2 regions of the Pseudoglutamicibacter cumminsii genome follow, and region 2 is predicted to be linked to the other one. Evidence: riboswitches for the same ligand, from Rfam matches in the RefSeq annotation. Region 2 holds a riboswitch; the other holds the start of a gene.
What was found. Region 2 has a riboswitch for thiamine pyrophosphate ahead of JOD50_RS03065 (thiamine ABC transporter substrate-binding protein). Riboswitches for the same ligand answer to the same signal wherever they lie in the genome.
Positions count from the first base shown of each region.

Region 1: another riboswitch for thiamine pyrophosphate. It lies ahead of JOD50_RS04230 (PfkB family carbohydrate kinase); the one in region 2 lies ahead of JOD50_RS03065 (thiamine ABC transporter substrate-binding protein).

Region 1 is NZ_JAFBCO010000001.1:908,947-917,238, forward strand. It holds gene JOD50_RS04215 (hypothetical protein) at 35-805, opposite strand; gene JOD50_RS10600 (EamA family transporter) at 936-2,018, shown strand; gene dnaB (replicative DNA helicase) at 2,039-3,442, opposite strand; TPP riboswitch at 3,989-4,084, shown strand; gene JOD50_RS04230 (PfkB family carbohydrate kinase) at 4,090-5,115, shown strand; gene JOD50_RS04235 (MFS transporter) at 5,244-6,515, shown strand; gene thiM (hydroxyethylthiazole kinase) at 6,512-7,399, shown strand; gene JOD50_RS04245 (thiamine phosphate synthase) at 7,380-8,057, shown strand; gene JOD50_RS04250 (PepSY domain-containing protein) at 8,106-8,292, opposite strand, start outside.
Region 2 is NZ_JAFBCO010000001.1:664,645-672,936, forward strand. It holds gene JOD50_RS03040 (bifunctional copper resistance protein CopD/cytochrome c oxidase assembly protein) at 1-109, opposite strand, end outside; gene JOD50_RS03045 (HU family DNA-binding protein) at 308-586, opposite strand; gene rpsN (30S ribosomal protein S14) at 920-1,225, opposite strand; gene rpmG (50S ribosomal protein L33) at 1,229-1,396, opposite strand; gene rpmB (50S ribosomal protein L28) at 1,396-1,632, opposite strand; TPP riboswitch at 2,051-2,156, shown strand; gene JOD50_RS03065 (thiamine ABC transporter substrate-binding protein) at 2,207-3,241, shown strand; gene JOD50_RS03070 (ABC transporter permease) at 3,283-5,037, shown strand; gene JOD50_RS03075 (ABC transporter ATP-binding protein) at 5,041-5,766, shown strand; gene JOD50_RS03080 (L-serine ammonia-lyase) at 5,776-7,182, opposite strand; gene gcvH (glycine cleavage system protein GcvH) at 7,307-7,687, opposite strand; gene gcvT (glycine cleavage system aminomethyltransferase GcvT) at 7,736-8,292, opposite strand, start outside.

The DNA of each region.
Region 1 (8,292 bases), 240 kb from region 2:
ATCCGGACTGACATCGACCCGGAACCGGCGCGGACTAGGACGCTGGCAGGGCGTCGTAAACCTTCTTACCGTCCGAAGCGACCTCGTTGAGGTCACCGATCACGAGCACCAGGAACTGGCCCTTGGTGCTGAACAGGTTTTCGATCTTGTTGCCGCTGATGTTCATCGTGAACCCAGCGTAGTTGTCGAAACCGTACGAGTTCGTGACCGGTTTGATGCTGATGTCGTTCCCGTTGATCGGGACTGTCTTGCAGTCCGGGTTGTCAATTTCTTGCTTGACCTGTTCGAGGGCAGCGTTTGCCTTGTCAGCCGACGGATACATCAGCACGGTCACGGCCTTCTGCTTCGGCGACGACTGCGAAGCGCTCACCACCTGCGCGCCGTCCCGGGCGAGCTCCGCAGCGCCATAGATCACGGCTGGGCAAGAGTTAGCGAGGTTGCCCGCACCCACATCGGGCTTCTTCAAGTGCGGTCCAAGGTCCAGAACCTGGTAGTCAGAGCCGACGTTGTTCTTCATGAACTCCAGGAACTTCGGGTCTGCCTTCGCCGCACCGGTAGTCTGCGAACCCTGCGAACCCTGCGTGCCCTGGGACTGCTGGCCCTGGGACTGTTGGGCTTGGGAAGACATGCTTGGCGACGGCTGTGCCGTCTCGGTCTGCATCGGCTGCTGAGACGACTGCGAAGGCTCCGGGCTCGGCTCCTCGCCGCCGTTCTTATTGCCGCAACCCACAAGCGAGACTGCGAGCAGTGGCGCCACGGCCATCATTGCAACTGTGCGTCGTGCGGTCTTCGTCTTGTTAAACATGTTCAAGTCCCTACATATAGATGGGTTCTAGTGAGACACTAGCCTTGCGTAATTTTGCTCTGATTTCTAGGGTATCGGGCATTTTCTCCTAGGCTGATTCATAGATTCGCTCGATAACTAGGAGGTGTTTGTGCAACCAAAATTCCTTGTTGGTTTCGTCTTCGCTTTGGCGTCATCTTTCGCGTTCGCCCTTCCTGGACCCGTGGGGAAAGCGCTGTATGGTTCCGGCTGGTCACCCGGCTCGGTGACGCTGGTGAGGCTCACTGGTTGCGCACTCGTCCTCCTGTTCCCCACGTTGATTCAGTTGCGCGGCAAATGGGGCGAAGTCCGTGCGCACTGGCGGCTTATTGTCGCGTTCGGCCTGTTTTCGATGACGGGCGTTCAGGCGACCTATTTCGTTGCTGTTGAACGCCTCAACGTGACGGTCGCGATCCTGCTTGAGATGACCGCGCCCATGATGATCGTGTTTTGGCTGTGGGCTCGCACCAAGGCCCGCCCTTCCGGGTTGACATTCTTTGGGCTTGCGATCTCGATGATCGGTTTGGTTGCAGTGCTCGATGTGGGTGCTGTGATCCGTGAAGGTTCCGATGCGCTGGATGCGCTAGGCGTCATCATGGGCTTGGCCTCGGCGGTGTGCCTGGCAGTGTACTTCTTGATTTCGGCGAACGATTCGGTCAAGATCCCGTCGACTGCGCTCACTGGGCTGGGTTTCTCGGTCGGCGCCATCGGCACTGTCCCGTTTGTGGCGCTCGGTTTGCTTCCTTGGAAAGCGAGCACGGATGCTGCTGCGCTAGGTCAGTGGAACGCGCCGTGGTTCCTCGCCCACGCCATCATCATTGTTTTCACGGTCGCCGCGTACGTTCTTGGCGTGGTGGGCTTGCGGCTCATGGGCGCGGGTGTCGGCTCGTTCGTGAACCTGACCGAGGTTCTGTTCGCCGCGTTGGTCGCGTGGTGGCTTTTGGGTGAGACACTCGCGGTGGTCCAGTTCGTGGGTGGCGCTGCGATCCTCGCCGGCGTGGTGTTCATCAAACTCGGCGAGCGCCCACGCGGCCCTTCGGCTCTTGCGAAGAAGATGCCAGGCATCGAGCCTCGCCGCCGCGTCAAGTGGCGTCCCAAGCTCAAGAAGCCTCGGAAGAAAACCGCGAAAGCCCACACAACGGGCGCCAACGTGAAGACCAAGCGGCCGCCTCGTCGTGAGGTCACGCCGCGCTAACCGCGCCTCGGCTAACGAATCTAGATTCCGGCGTCGCTGGATTCGTAGGCCATGTTGCTGAAACGGGAGTAGTGGCCCTGGAACGCGACCACGATCGTCTTCGTTGGACCGTTTCTGTGCTTCGCGACAATCACATCGGCCTCACCGGCTCGCGGCGATTCCTTGTCGTAGATGTCTTCGCGGTGCAGCAGGATGACCATGTCCGCGTCCTGCTCAATCGAACCGGATTCACGCAGATCGGACACCTGGGGGCGCTTGTCGGTGCGCTGCTCTGAGCCACGGTTGAGCTGGGACAGCGCGATCACTGGGACCTCAAGCTCCTTAGCCAGAAGCTTCAACGCACGCGAGAACTCAGCGACTTCCTGCTGACGCGATTCAACGCGCTTACCCGAGGACATGAGCTGCAGGTAGTCGAGCACCACGAGCTTGAGGTTGTGCTGCTGCTTGAGGCGGCGGCACTTCGCGCGGATCTCCATGAGCGTCATGTTCGGTGAATCGTCAATGAAGAACGGTGCACTGTTGAGCTCGGGCAGGGTGCGGGCGACCTTGGCCCAGTCGCTGTCCTGCATGTCGCCCTTGCGGATGTTCTGGAGCCCGATGGCGGTCTCAGCTGAAAGCAAGCGCATCGCGATTTCGGAACGGCCCATTTCAAGCGAGAAGAACACGGTCGTCATGTTGTTCTTGATCGCGGCGGAACGCGCGATGTCGAGTGCGAAGGTCGACTTACCGACCGCTGGGCGCGCCGCGACAACGATCATCTGGCCGCCCTGGAAGCCCTGGGTCAGTTCGTCGAGCTCATAGAAACCCGACGGCACGCCCGTGATTTCGTCGCCCGATTTCTGTCCCGCCGCCTCGATCTCATCGACTGTGTGCTCCATGATGTCTGAAAGCACGACGTAGTCTTCGGCGGTCCTGCGTTCAGCGACCTGCATGACTTCGGCTTGCGCATCGTTGACGATCGCGTCGACCTCGCCGTCGGCGGCGTAGGCCATCTGGGTGATGCGGTCACCCGCATAGACGAGGCGGCGCAGGATCGCGCGCTCCCTCACAATCTCTGCGTAGAAGCTCGCGTTCGCGGCGGTTGGGACGGACTGGATGACCTCGTGGATATACGCCGCGCCGCCGGCCCGGTTGAGTTCCCCGTTTTTGGTGAGGTAGCTCGAAACCGTCACGGCGTCAGCTGGCTCACCGCGGCCGTAGAGATCCGTGATGGCGTCAAAGATGGTTGAGTGCGCTGGCTTGTAGAAGTCCGATGAGCGGAGGATCTCAACGCAGTCAGCGATCGCGTCTTGGGAGAGCAACATGCCACCCAAGACGGACTGTTCCGCTGCGAGGTCCTGAGGTGGGACGCGCTCCGAAAGCGCCGAGCCGCCTGCAGATGACGCACCTGCATCGTTGTATTGGGAATCGCTGTATTGATCCACTGTGCTCCTCCAGCCCACCTCAGCCACTAGCTTGGCCCTGCTCCGAGTAGGTACCGCCTTCACGCCAGTGTAAGGCGAAAAACCTCCATGACAAGCCAGGTTATCCACAGGCCTTGGGGATCATGTGTGGACAATTGTGGAACACACCGGTGGATATCCACCACTTCTGTGGATAACTTGGGGATAAGTATGGGAGTTTCTCACCTATGATGCCCAAACTTCCGTATGATTCCGCGGTTTTTGCTTGTGGACCAAACAATTCCGCTAAAAACTTTTCCCCAACCTTCAAGCTCAACTCTCATGTTGACAAGACGGATATCCACGCGGTACACACCCAAAAATGAAAGTTATCCACAGGTTTGTGGGACTTACCCACAGACTCACCCAAGTAGAGGTTGAAGGTTTGGCACAAGTGCACGCAATGTGTCAGCCGCGAGCTCGTTGACTATAGCGACCACAGCATCGACGCGGTCCGAATGCTGACTCCCTTGCCAACCTCGCCCACGACTCCGACGCGCTCCGCACCGGGAATCTGTGGCATAGTGTTCTCCCGACACGGGGTGCACCCACTGAGGTGCTGAGATCACACCCGTTGAACCTGATCTAGTTCGCACTAGCGAAGGGATGTCCCCACAATGCATGCCTCCGTGCGCCCACTTTCTGCCGGCGCATCGACCCCCGGCGCCCAGCGCGCGTCTCACCGAAACACCGCCCCGAGCGACGACACTGTTCCATACGGCGACACCGTCCCGTGCGTCGGCACTGTTCCATGCGTCGTCACGATCGCCGGAACAGATCCGACCGGCGGCGCTGGTTCAGCCGCCGATATCAAAAGCATTCATGCCGCTGGCGGCTATGCCCTCCCCGTGACCACCGCGGTGCTGGCGCAGAATAGCTCGCGTGTGACCCACATCGAACATATGAGCCCAACCGTGGTACGTGCACAACTCGATGCCATCGCGGAACATGCGCGCATCGATGCGGTCAAAATCGGAATGCTCGGCACCGCGGCAAACGTCCAGGCTGTGGCTGAATGGCTCAGCGAAGCGAAACCACAGCTGATCGTGGTCGATCCGGTCATGATCTCAAGCAGCGGAACCGCCCTGATTGCGCCTGAAGCATTCCCTGAAGTTGCGGCGCTCTGCGCTGCCGCGGACGTCGTAACCCCGAACGCCCTCGAGCTAGCGGAACTGACCGGTTCGACCCGCGGCGAGAACCACGCCGACGTGTGCAACCAGGCACGCGCGTGGGCCGAGCGGCACGGGAATGTTGTGATCGCTAAGACCGGCCACCTGGATTCTGAGCAGACCACAAACTACTGGATCGAGTCCGGCGCCGAACCCATCGCGATACACACCCAACGCGTTGACTCCTCGGCAACCCAGGGCACGGGATGTGCGCTCGCGTCTGCGCTCACCACGAGACTAGCTGCGGGAGATGCTCCTGCCCAAGCACTCGCATGGGCCAGTGATTGGCTGCACCACGCGATTTCTCACGGCGAGCGCCTCGATGTCACGCTCACACGTGGCCAGCCCCTGGCAGGTCCCGTGGATCATTTCCATCACGTCCGCGCCGCCATGCCCCAGCCGCACATGCCGCAACCGGAGGCGCCTGCGCCTCCCGGCCCGCTCCAGCATAGCTCTGGCGCTTGCGAGGGCGGCGGCTCGAAGTGACTTACCAAGCACAAGCGAATACCAGACTGCCGCACCCCGCGCATTCACGCCCAAACAGAAAGTTCCCACCGCGTGCGAAGGCCGCTCTCCAGGCGGGGGTCGTCGGTAACTGGGTGGATAACATCCACATGTTTCTGCCGGTCATCGCGCTCGCTCCTGCCCTCGAAGTTCTGGCCGGTCCCGCGGCGAGCGCTACAACCGGTGCCGGCGCAGGCGCTGCCGTCGTGATCGCGATGTTGCTCGGCAGGCCCGTGGGTGGGCTGGTGTTCGGTCGCATTTCTGATAAGTGGGGGCGAACCCGCGCCACGAGGCTCGCGCTTGTAGGCACGGCGGTGTGCGCAGCCGCGATCGCGCTGGTTCCGACCCACCAGGTGTGGGGTGTGTGGACGTTCGTTGCCGTGGTGGCTGCCCGGTTCGTGGGCGGGGTTTTCATCGCGGGTGAGTATTCAGCCGCGATCCCGCTGGCGATGGAATGGTCTCCTCCCCGTTTGCGGGGCTGGTTTTCGGGGCTCATTTTGTCGATGGCGCCGTGGGCTCAAGCTTCAATCGCGTTCGCTACTGCGATGATGTTGTCTTGGTTGGGCACGGATGCGTATGCGGTGTGGGGTTGGCGGGTTTTGTTCGCTTTCGCTGCGTTAGCTTCGCTCGGGATGTACGTCTTTTACCGTTTCTATGTTGAGGATTCTGCACCCGGCCATATCGGCAACCATGCTCAACGTGCAGTGCATCATGGGGCCGGACGCGTCGTCGACGTCGTGGCTGGACCGTTCGCTGGCCGTTTCTGGCAGATCTTTGTTCTGCTTTCGGGCTTGTGGTGCATGACGGTCGCAACGGTCTTGATCTTGCCCGCGCATGTTGGTTCCGGCGCATCTTCTGCTTCCAACACCGCTAGCGGTTCCGCTACGGCTGCCACTGCTGGCTTGGATGCCGGCGCCATCGCGTTGGCGATGGGCGTGGCCTCGGTTGCGCAGGCTGTTGCGATGGCGGTGCTGGGCCACGTCTCAACCCGGCTGGGTCGCCGCCGGTTCTTTATGGCGTGGGCGTTGCTTGCCGGGACTGTGGGTGTTGCCGCGTGGTGGTGTGCTGTCTCTGCGTCCTCGTTTGGTGCTGCGGCCGCGTGGGCTGCGGTGGCTCAGGTTGCGACGGTTTCTGCGTATGGCCCTGTTGCCGCGTACATTTCTGAGGCGTTTCCGGCTCGGGTTCGTTCGACGGGCTATGGGGTTGCGTACTCGTTTTCGTTGATTCTGCCGATGCTGTATCCGCTGTGGTTGCCTGTCGTGTCCGGTGTGGTGGGTGCGCAGGTTTCCGTGGTTGCCGTGTTGTGTGTGGGTGCGCTTTTGGTGGGTATGGGCGCGGCGTTGGGTCCTGCGCAGCGTTCGAGTGAGGAGTTGCCGAGGTGAGTCTTGTGGATACGCGCGAACACATGGCCGCGTGTGTGGATGCGGTGCGCGGCCGGGTTCCGTTGGTGCATTGCATGAGTGCCGCGGTGTCTTTGAGCATGGTCGCTGATGGCTTGTTGGCTGCGGGTGCCCGGCCGTTGATGACGGAGACGCCTGCGGAGGCTCCCACGATGACCGCGCATTCCGATGCGTTGCTGGTGAATCTGGGGACCTTGAGCGAGGCCGGGGCGCGTGGCATTCCGGCGTCTGTTGCGGCTGCCCGGCGGCATGATGTGCCGTGGGTTTTGGATCCCACGGCGGTGGGGTTGGCCCCGGTGCGTACGCGGCTGGCGGGTGAGTTGTTGCGGCCCGGCGGTTCCGCTCCGCATGTGATTCGCGGCAATGCTTCTGAGATTGTGGCGCTAGCGGGTGTTGTGGATGGCGATGCGCGGTTCAGTGGCGCTGGCTTCACTGGCCGGGGTGCTGATGCGGGGCCTGTGGCGTCCGATGTGGTGCGTGCGTGGGCCTCGCAGCTTGCTCGGCGTGTGGGTGCTGTGGTTGTGGTGTCGGGTGCCGCGGATGTGGTTATGGCTGAGGATGGCGCGTTCTGCGAGGTGGCCGGCGGCGACAGGTTGTTGACTCAGGTGACGGGCACGGGCTGTTTGCATGGCGCGTTGATTGCGGCGTGCGTGGGCGCTGGCGTGGATGCGTGGGTTGCCGCGGTGGGTGCGAGCGCGTGGCTGGCCCGTGCCGCTGAGATTGCCGCGGCGGAGGTCTCCGCGGGGGCGACCGGTACCGCCGAAGCTGCTTCGCCTCCGCGCGGTGGCCCGGGCTCGTTCCGGGTCGCATTGTTGGACGCCTTGTACCGCGTGGGAGGTGCCGAGCATGACCTTTTCACCCGATAGCGCGGCACCTGTTGACGTGCGCTGTTATATGGTCACGGCTGGTTTCGACCGTTCCGTTCCCGCGTTAGCCGCGCAGTGTGCGGCGGCTGGGGCGGGCATCGTGCAGGTTCGGGTTAAGGACGTGCCCGCGCGGGAGCTACTCGAGGCGACGCTAACGGTGGCTCAGGCGGTTGAGGCCGCCAATCCGGCAACTCGTGTGGTGGTGGATGATTCGGTTGAGGTCGCCGCTGCGGCGATGCGGCGGGGCGCTCACGTGCATGGTGTGCATGTGGGCCAGGATGATCTTCCGGTGCCGGATGTTCGTGCGCTGTTGGGTTCGGATGCTGTCGTCGGGCTGACTACGGGCACACTTGAACTCGTTGAGCAGGCCAACGAGTGGTCGGAGCTTTTAACGTATGTGGGGGCAGGCCCTTTCAGGCCCACCCCCACGAAGGATTCGGGTCGTTCCCCGATAGGTGTTGACGGTTATCCTCGGCTTGTCGCAGCTTCCCGAGTGCCTGTGGTTGCTATCGGCGATGTGCATCCTGAGGACGCTGCCGCGTTGGCTTCCACTGGTGTTGCCGGAGTCGCGTTGGTGCGCGCTTTGGCTCGTTCGCGTGACCCTCAGCGGGATGTCCGCCGGGTGCTGTCCGCATTCGATGCCATTGCGGCCAGGTAACCGTGTTTAGCTCATCGTGTCCTCGCTACGTGGCGAGGTTGCGCGTGTTTAGCTGTCGCGTTTGAGGATCTTGCCGTTCTTGACGCCACTCTTGACGTCGATGTAGATGTCTACATCGGAGCCGCCGCCCTCTGGGTAGATCTCAACGTTCCACATGATCTGGCCTTGTTCCTCGACAACGCTGACGTCATCGAGGGAGCCTGGGGTGTCCTTGAGGGCGGTTTCGATCGCCTTG
Region 2 (8,292 bases):
GAGGGTTGTCAGCAGCTAGCCCGGCGTCGCGCGCGGAGGGGGCATCATGTTTTCCGCGGGCGGGCTTGCCTGACGCACGCTTGGACGTTGCAACCTGCGACTGCGACATGGACGCCTTTCTGGGGCTCTATCTTTCAGGGACTCTGTTCTACCGCGAACTTTGTTCACATGGAGTTCGGCGAGCGAAGCTCATCAGAACCAGTTTAGGCGGTGCCTGCGCTATGGCTGAAAGCGGAGTCGTTAAGAGGAAACCCGCTACAACCATTGTGGTTGTAGCGGGTTCTTCGCTCAGCTTTCGCTGAAAGACTTACTTCTTGGAAACAGCAGCCTTCAGCTTGGAGCCAGCGGAGAGCTTGACGGAGTGGCCAGCTGGGATCTGGATGGTCTCGCCGGTCTGTGGGTTGCGGCCCTGGCGTGCTGCACGGTCGGTGCGCTCGAAAGCCATCCAGCCTGGGATGGAGACCTTGTTGCCCTGGGAGATCTGCTCGGTCACGGTCTGGAAGAGCGCATCCAGTACGTCGTTAACCGTGGTCTGGGTCTGGCCGGTGTTGTTAGCGATTGCGCTGACAAGCTCGCTGCGGTTCATTACTTGTCCTCCTGGACTCGGATAGTCCCCAACCAGTCGGGATGAGGATTGCCCCAGTTTTCGGGGCCTGGATAAGAAACTAACAGGTTTTGGCAGGTTTTCGCGCGTTTTAGGACGAATTTTCCGCCCTGAGTGAGAATTTACCCAGTTTTTCGCCAGATTTGGGGGTTTTCGCGGGTTCCTGGGCGGCTCAAACGCGGGGTTTCCCGCTTAAACGCGAACGTCCCGGAACCGTGCTGAATCATGTTCAGCTGGGCTGAAACTCTGTTCAGCTGATTCCGGGACGTTCGGTGAAGCTATGTGTTCCTCAGCGTGCTGAGGTACAACCAGCGATTACCAGGACGACTTGGTGATGCCTGGCAGCTCGCCCTTGTGAGCCATTTCGCGGAAGCGTACGCGGGAGATACCAAACTTCTGGAATGTACCGCGTGGGCGGCCGTCGATGGAGTCACGGTTGCGAACGCGAACTGGGGAAGCGTCACGTGGAAGCTTCTGCAGGCCGACGCGTGCTGCCTCGCGGGCTTCGTCGGATGCGTTCGGGTCGATCAGGGTCTTCTTGAGCTCGGCGCGGCGCTCGGCGTAGCGAGCCACGATCACCTTGCGCTGCTCGTTCTTGGCGATCTTAGACTTCTTAGCCATGCTTTACCGCTCCTCACGGAAATCGACGTGCTTGCGAACCACTGGATCGTACTTCTTGAGTACGATGCGGTCCGGGTTGTTGCGGCGGTTCTTACGGGTTACGTAGGTGTAACCAGTGCCAGCCGTGGACTTGAGCTTAATGATTGGGCGAACATCCTGTGCCTTAGCCATCAGAACTTCTCTCCCTTCGCCTTAAGCTCAGCGACGACAGCTTCGATGCCGCGTGCGTCGATCGTCTTGATGCCCTTGGTGGACAGATTCAGGGTGATCGTCCGGCCGAGGGACGGTACGTAGTACCGCTTCTTCTGAATGTTCAGGTCCCACCGACGCTTGGTGCGGCGGTGCGAGTGCGAGATGCTGTGTCCGAATCCGGGCACTGCACCGGTCACCTGGCAACGCTGTGCCATGTTCACTCCTCCAGTGTTGGTCAGTTGTGCTGCGGTCCCTTGCCGTCTGGCTGTGGTGTTGGCTCACCTGGAGTCAGGTGTGCGCAGCCGTTGACGCTGCGAGGTCCCGCTACCCAGTTGGGGACACCGTGCTTACAACGCTGGAGGGCCTAAAGCAGCTGGGTGAGATCCAGCCAGTGGTTGACCATCAGACAGGTTTCAAACAACGGTGGTCCGGGTGAGGCGTGGGCATTTTTCCCTACCCACTGTTCACCTTCTCTTCCGTGTGACGGGCTGTTGGGGCACGCGAAATTAACGCGTGGCAACAGAACGCCTATCTATCTTAGACAATCCCGCACATCAGGAGCAAATTATGGTAAGCGACATTAGCCACATCTGCACCGACTCTGTGTCGCATCGAGATCTTAGCTAGGCTTATACACATCGACAGGGGAGCGCTACCGAGCGCTGAGAGTGCCGGTCGCGGCAGACCCTCGAACCTGATCCGGTTAGTACCGGTGTAGGAAGTTCGAATGACTCTCGTGGGCGCACACGGGCCACCCCCTTCATGACATGGAAGGTTGATGTGGGAAATATGCGTAAGAATCCTTTGCTGGCGGCCACTGCGGCGCTCTCGATCGTTGGTTTGTCGCTGACCGGCTGCTCGATTGCGGCTCAGAAGGATAACGAGGATTCGAAAGACAAGACGGTCACGATCATCACGCATGATTCGTTTGAGCTGACCAAGGAACAGATCAAGAAGTTCGAATCTGAGTCCGGCTACAAGCTCAAGACGACCTCCCCTGGTGACGCGTCCTCCGTCGTCAACCAGCTGTTACTTGCTGAGGGTAAGGCAGCCGCCGATGGTTTCTACGGCGTCGACAACCTCCAGGCTGGCGCGCTGACCAAGAAGGGTGTCGTTGAGGACTACGTCCCGGAGAACCTGCCGGAGGCCGCGAAGAAGCTGACCAACAGTGACGCACTAACCCCAATCGATCAGGGTCAGGTGTGTATCAACGCTGACGCCGAGTGGTTCAAGAAAAACAAGGTTGACCTGCCGAAGACCACCGAGGATCTCACCAAGCCTGAGTACGCCAAGCTCTTGGTCGCTCAGGACCCGGCGCAGTCCTCCCCTGGTTTCGCGTTCATGGTTGCCACGATGCACCAGACCAGCGACTGGAAGAAGGCCTGGGAAGACATGCTGGCTGGCGGAACCAAGGTTGTGGCATCGTGGTCGAACGCTTACAACACTGATTTCTCGGGTTCCGAGGGTAAGGGTAAGTACCCGTTGGTTGTTTCGTACTCTTCCTCCCCTGCCTATGAGGGCGGCAAGACCGTGAACATCGACGCGACCTGCATCGATCAGGTCGAGTACGCGGGCGTGCTCAAGGGCGCTAAGAACCCTGAGGGCGCGAAGGCTTTCGTGGACTTCATGCTCAGCGATGAGATGCAGAACGCGATCCCTGAGCAGATGTACATGTACCCAGTGAATCCCGATGCGAAGCTTCCGGAAGAGTGGGCAACTCACGCGCCGCTGTCGAAGACTTCCGTAACCCCTGATCCGTCTGAGATCGCTGAGAAGCGCGACGAGTGGATCAAGGAGTTCCGCGCGATCGCTGAGAAGAAATAGCGCAGGGAAGAACTAATTCAGAGAAGAACTAAGTCCGACAAGTGACACTCGAGCAGAACCGCCTTCGGGGCAAGCTGGCACGCAAGCGCCGCATCGTGACCATCCTGTGGTCTGTTGCGGCGCTCGCGCTGCCTGCGATCTTCCTCGCGTACTTCTTTGTGTGGCCGGTCGCGGCGATGATCGGCCGCGGCGTGACGCCGCACGAAGGCGTTGAGGGCACCTGGTGGGGGCCGTTGCTCGAGGTTGTGCTGGCTGAGCGCACGTGGCGGCTGATCGCACAGACGCTCGGCCTAGCTTTGGGTGGAACGATCGGGTCGATCGCGTTGGGGCTTTTCGGGGCCCACATCCTTTCGACCCGCTCGTTCCCCGGCCGCGGCGTGATCCGGGCGATCGCGACCATCCCGTTTGTTTTGCCGACCGTCGTGGTGGGTGTCGCGTTCCGCGCGCTTCTCGCCGAGAACGGGCCGCTCGGGTTCTTGGGACTGGATCAGTCGATGACGGCGGTCATCCTCGCGATGATCTTCTTCAACTTCTCGGTTGTTGTCCGCCAAGTCGGTGCGGTGTGGGCTGATCTGGATCCGCGCCAAGCCGAGGCGGCGCGAACGCTAGGTGCGAGCCGCTTCCGGGCGTTCTGGACCGTGACACTTCCGGCCTTGAAGCCGTCGATCTGGTCCGCGGCCTCGCTCATTTTCTTGTATTGCTCGACGGCGTACGGTCTCATGATGACGCTCGGGAAGCCAGGGTTCGGAACCCTTGAAACCGAGATCTACATCCAAACCAAGACGTTCCTGGACCTACCGCAAGCCGCGGCCCTGTCGATTCTGCAGCTCGTGATCGTGATCGCCTCACTCGCGGTTTCGCAGCGCGCGCGTTCTAAGTCAGAGACGGCGCTGCGGCTCTCGCAGCCGCGCTTGCGGCCGTTGGCTCGCCGCGACTGGTTCCCTGCGGTGGTGACGTTCGCGACGGTCGGTTCGCTCATCATCGCGCCACTGTTCGCACTCGTGCTGCGCTCGTTCTCTACCCCGCACGGCTGGAGCCTCAACAACTACAAGCTCTTGGCCACTAGTTCGGGCGCAGGCTTCGGCGGCGGCGCGACCCCGCTGGAGACGCTGCGGAACTCGCTGCTGACCGCATCGGACGCCATGTGGATCACCTTGATCGCCGGGCTTCCGTTGGCGTGGTGGCTCTCCCGCCACGCACGCACCCCCGCGTTCGGTCGGGCACAGAAGATCGTGGACGCGGCCGTGATGTTGCCGGTCGGCGTCTCGGGTGTCACGATCGGCTTCGGCTTCATCGTGTCGCTGCAGATCGCGTTCCCGGACCTCGCGCGTTCAGGAACGCTCGTGCCGTTCGCTCAAGCGGTAGTCGCGTTGCCGGTTGTGGTGCGCATGATCATCCCGATCCTTCGTTCGGTTGACCCTAAACTCCGGGAGGCCGCCGCAACCTTGGGTGCGAGCCCGCTACGGGTCGCGTTGACGGTCGATGGGCCGATGGTCGCGCGCGGCATCGGATTCGCCGCGGGATTGTCGTTTGCGATCGCGCTCGGTGAGTTCGGCGCGACGAGCTTCCTCGCTTCCCCCGACTTCCAGACCCTGCCGGTCACAATCGTTCGGCTCATGGGCCGCCCCGGCGCCGACAACTACGGCATGGGCATGGCGGCCTCCGTGATCTTGGCCCTGGTCGCGGCTACCGCGATGGGCCTGTGCGAATGGCTTGCCGAACGCTCAACCCGCGCCGCGAAACTCGCTTCGACGTCCGCACGACGCGGTGCTGTTACCGCAACTCAGGAGGACTAACCTATGGCTACTACTTCCTATGCACTCGAAGTGCGCGATGTGGATGTCACCTACCCTGACGGAACTGTTGCGGTGCGTGGGGTCAGCGTGGGCGTTGAGCCGGGTTCGGTCTTGAGCCTTTTGGGGGCCTCGGGTTCGGGTAAGTCCACGCTTCTGCGTGGCATCGCGGGTCTCGAAGACGTAACTGCTGGCCAGATCCTGCTCGATGGCGAGGATATCGCCGAGGTCCCGGTGCACCGCCGAAACATCGGGATGGTCTTCCAGGATGGCCAGCTTTTCCCGCACCGCAATGTCGGCCGCAACATTAGCTACGGCCTCGAGATGGCCGGAGTCCCGAAAGAACAGCGCAAAGAGCAGGTTGACAAGATGCTGTCACTTATTGATTTGGACGGCTACGCCGAACGCCCCATCCGTTCGCTCTCCGGCGGCCAGGCTCAACGCGTCGCGCTTGCCCGCACACTCGCCCCGGAGCCTAAAGTCGTGCTCCTCGACGAGCCGTTTTCCGCTCTCGACCGCGGCCTGCGTGCAACGCTCGCGCCACAAGTGCGAGACATCCTCGCCAGCACCAACACGACCGCCGTCCACGTGACCCACGACCACACCGAAGCCCGAGCGATCGCAACCCACGTGGCGATCCTCGACCACGGCAAACTCATCGCCCACGGAACCTGGGACGAAATCGACGCGGCAGCGGCAACCGACCCGCGCATCGAACGCCTGCTCGGCTAGCCCGGCGGCTCAGCACTCGACGACGTTCACGGCCAAGCCGCCGCGAGCCGTCTCCTTGTACTTATCGAGCATGTCCTGGCCGGTGTCCCACATCGTCTTGATGACCTCGTCGAGGCTCACCTTCTGAGTGCCGTCGCCCATCATCGCCATGCGGGCAGCGTTCACGGCCTTGGTAGCGGCGAGCGCGTTCCGCTCGATGCACGGAATCTGAACCAGGCCGCCGATAGGGTCACACGTCAGGCCAAGGTTGTGCTCCATCGCGATCTCAGCGGCGACCTCAACCTGCCACGGTTCACCACCCAGCACCTCGGCAAGGCCTGCCGCCGCCATCGACGACGCGGAACCGACCTCACCCTGGCAGCCGACCTCAGCGCCCGAAATCGAGGCCTGCTTCTTGTACAGGTTTCCGATCGCGGCCGCTGTGAGCAGGTAACGGCGCACCTGCTCCGCAATGACCTCAAGGGCCTGGTCGCGGCACGCCCGCGCATAGTGGGTCACGTAGAACCCGACCGCCGGGATGATGCCCGCGGCACCGTTGGTTGGAGCGGTGACGATGCGGCCGCCCGAAGCGTTCTCCTCGTTCACGGCCAGAGCCGCGAGGTTGACCCATTCCTGCCAGTACTCGAACGAGCGGTCCGTGTCGCGTTCGTACAGTTCCTTGTGCCAACGCGGGGCACGGCGCGAAACGTTCAAGCCGCCCGGCAAGACGCCCGTGCGCTTGATCGCGGAATCCTTGCAGTCCTCCATGACCTGCCACAAGTGATCGATACCGTCCAGGACCTCCTGACGGTCACGGATCGCTTCCTCGTTCGCTAACGCGACTTCCCAGATCGCGAGGTCGTTGTCCTTGCACTGTTGTAGGAGCTCCGCTCCCGTATCGAACGGGTACGGGACGTCGACGTCCACGTGGGAGGCCGCGTCCTCGTCGCCTTCTCGCTCGATGAAGCCACCACCGATCGAGAAATACGTCTCCTCAGCGATCACGCCACCCGCCGACTCAAGGGCTGCGATCTTCAAACCATTCGTGTGGCGCGGCAGGACGGTGAGCGGCCGCTGCGTCATGTCCTCAACACCGAAGGCGAGCTCAACAGTCTCAACGCCGTCCAGCGCGGAACCCACCGCGAGCTTCTCGCCGCGCTCCCACGCGGCGTACCGAGCCTCAGCTTCCTCAGGCAAAACCGTCTCCGGGGCATAACCCTCAAGCCCCAGCAGCAACGCCGTGAATGTGCCATGACCCTTACCCGTGGCGGCAAGCGATCCATACACATCGACCCGCAAGCCAGCCAGACGGCTGTATGCCGAAGGGTTAGCGGCAAGACGCTGCACGAAGTCCCGGCCAGCACGCAACGGCCCCACCGTGTGAGAGCTCGAAGGCCCCAAACCAACAGAGAAAAGATCAAAAATACTCAGGTACATGTGTACTCCTAGAGACAGCACGGCACGCCCGCCGTGAAGGTGGGCGTGCCGTGAAGGTTATGTGTCCCTGTGACGAGGCGCCCTGCCTGGCCCCGTCACCACGGAAAACGCGTCAAACGACGCTTTAGACGAGGTTGCCGCCATTCGCGGAAGCGTAATCCTCAGCGGAGAGCAGCTCGCCCTCCGAGGTCACCTCAACGGTGAAGAGCCAGGCCTCGCCGTAAGGGTCCGAGTTCAACAAAGCAGGATCATCGATCACAGCCTGGTTGATCTCAACGATCGTGCCGCTCACTGGCGCGTACAGGTCGGAAACCGACTTGGTCGACTCGACCTCGCCGCACGTCTCGCCTGCGGTTACCTCGCCACCAACCTCAGGCAGGTCAACGTAGACGACATCACCCAGGGCGTCAGCAGCAACCTGAGAAATACCGACCTTCACCGGGTTCGAATCATCGACCCACTCGTGCTCAGCCGAGTAACGGAGGTTCTTCTTAACATCGGACATGGTCTCTCCTTGATGTTCAGGCCCCGAACAGGCCTCTCTTGTGTGACTTTAGTTGGAACGACGATAAAACGGGAGTGGCACCACAGTAAATCCGAGCATCTTGCCTCGGATATCGACGGCCAGCTCGGTGCCTTCTTCAGCGTGGGCAACGTCAACCATCGCCAACGCAACCGGATAACCCAGCGTCGGGGAAGGCTGGCCACTCGTGACCTGGCCAACCTCAGCGCCATCAAGCATCACGGTGTAACCGCCGCGAGCAGCGCGACGCTCAAGGCCCTTCAAACCGACCAAACGGCGGCCGCTCGTCGAACCAAGGCCGGCTTCCTTCGCGGCTTCGAAAGCGTCACGGCCTTCGAAACGCTCTTCCTTCTTCAACGACACCACTGGGCCCAAGCCGGCCTCGAGCGGCGAGGTCGTCGCAGAGAGCTCGTTGCCGTACAGCGGCATGCCCGCCTCAAGACGCAGCGAGTCACGCGCCGCCAAGCCGCACGGAAGCAAACCATGCTCCTCGCCAGCCTCAGCTACCGCATCCCACACGGCCTTCGCATCGGCATTCGCTACGTAAATCTCGTAGCCGTCCTCGCCCGTGTAACCCGTGCGAGCAA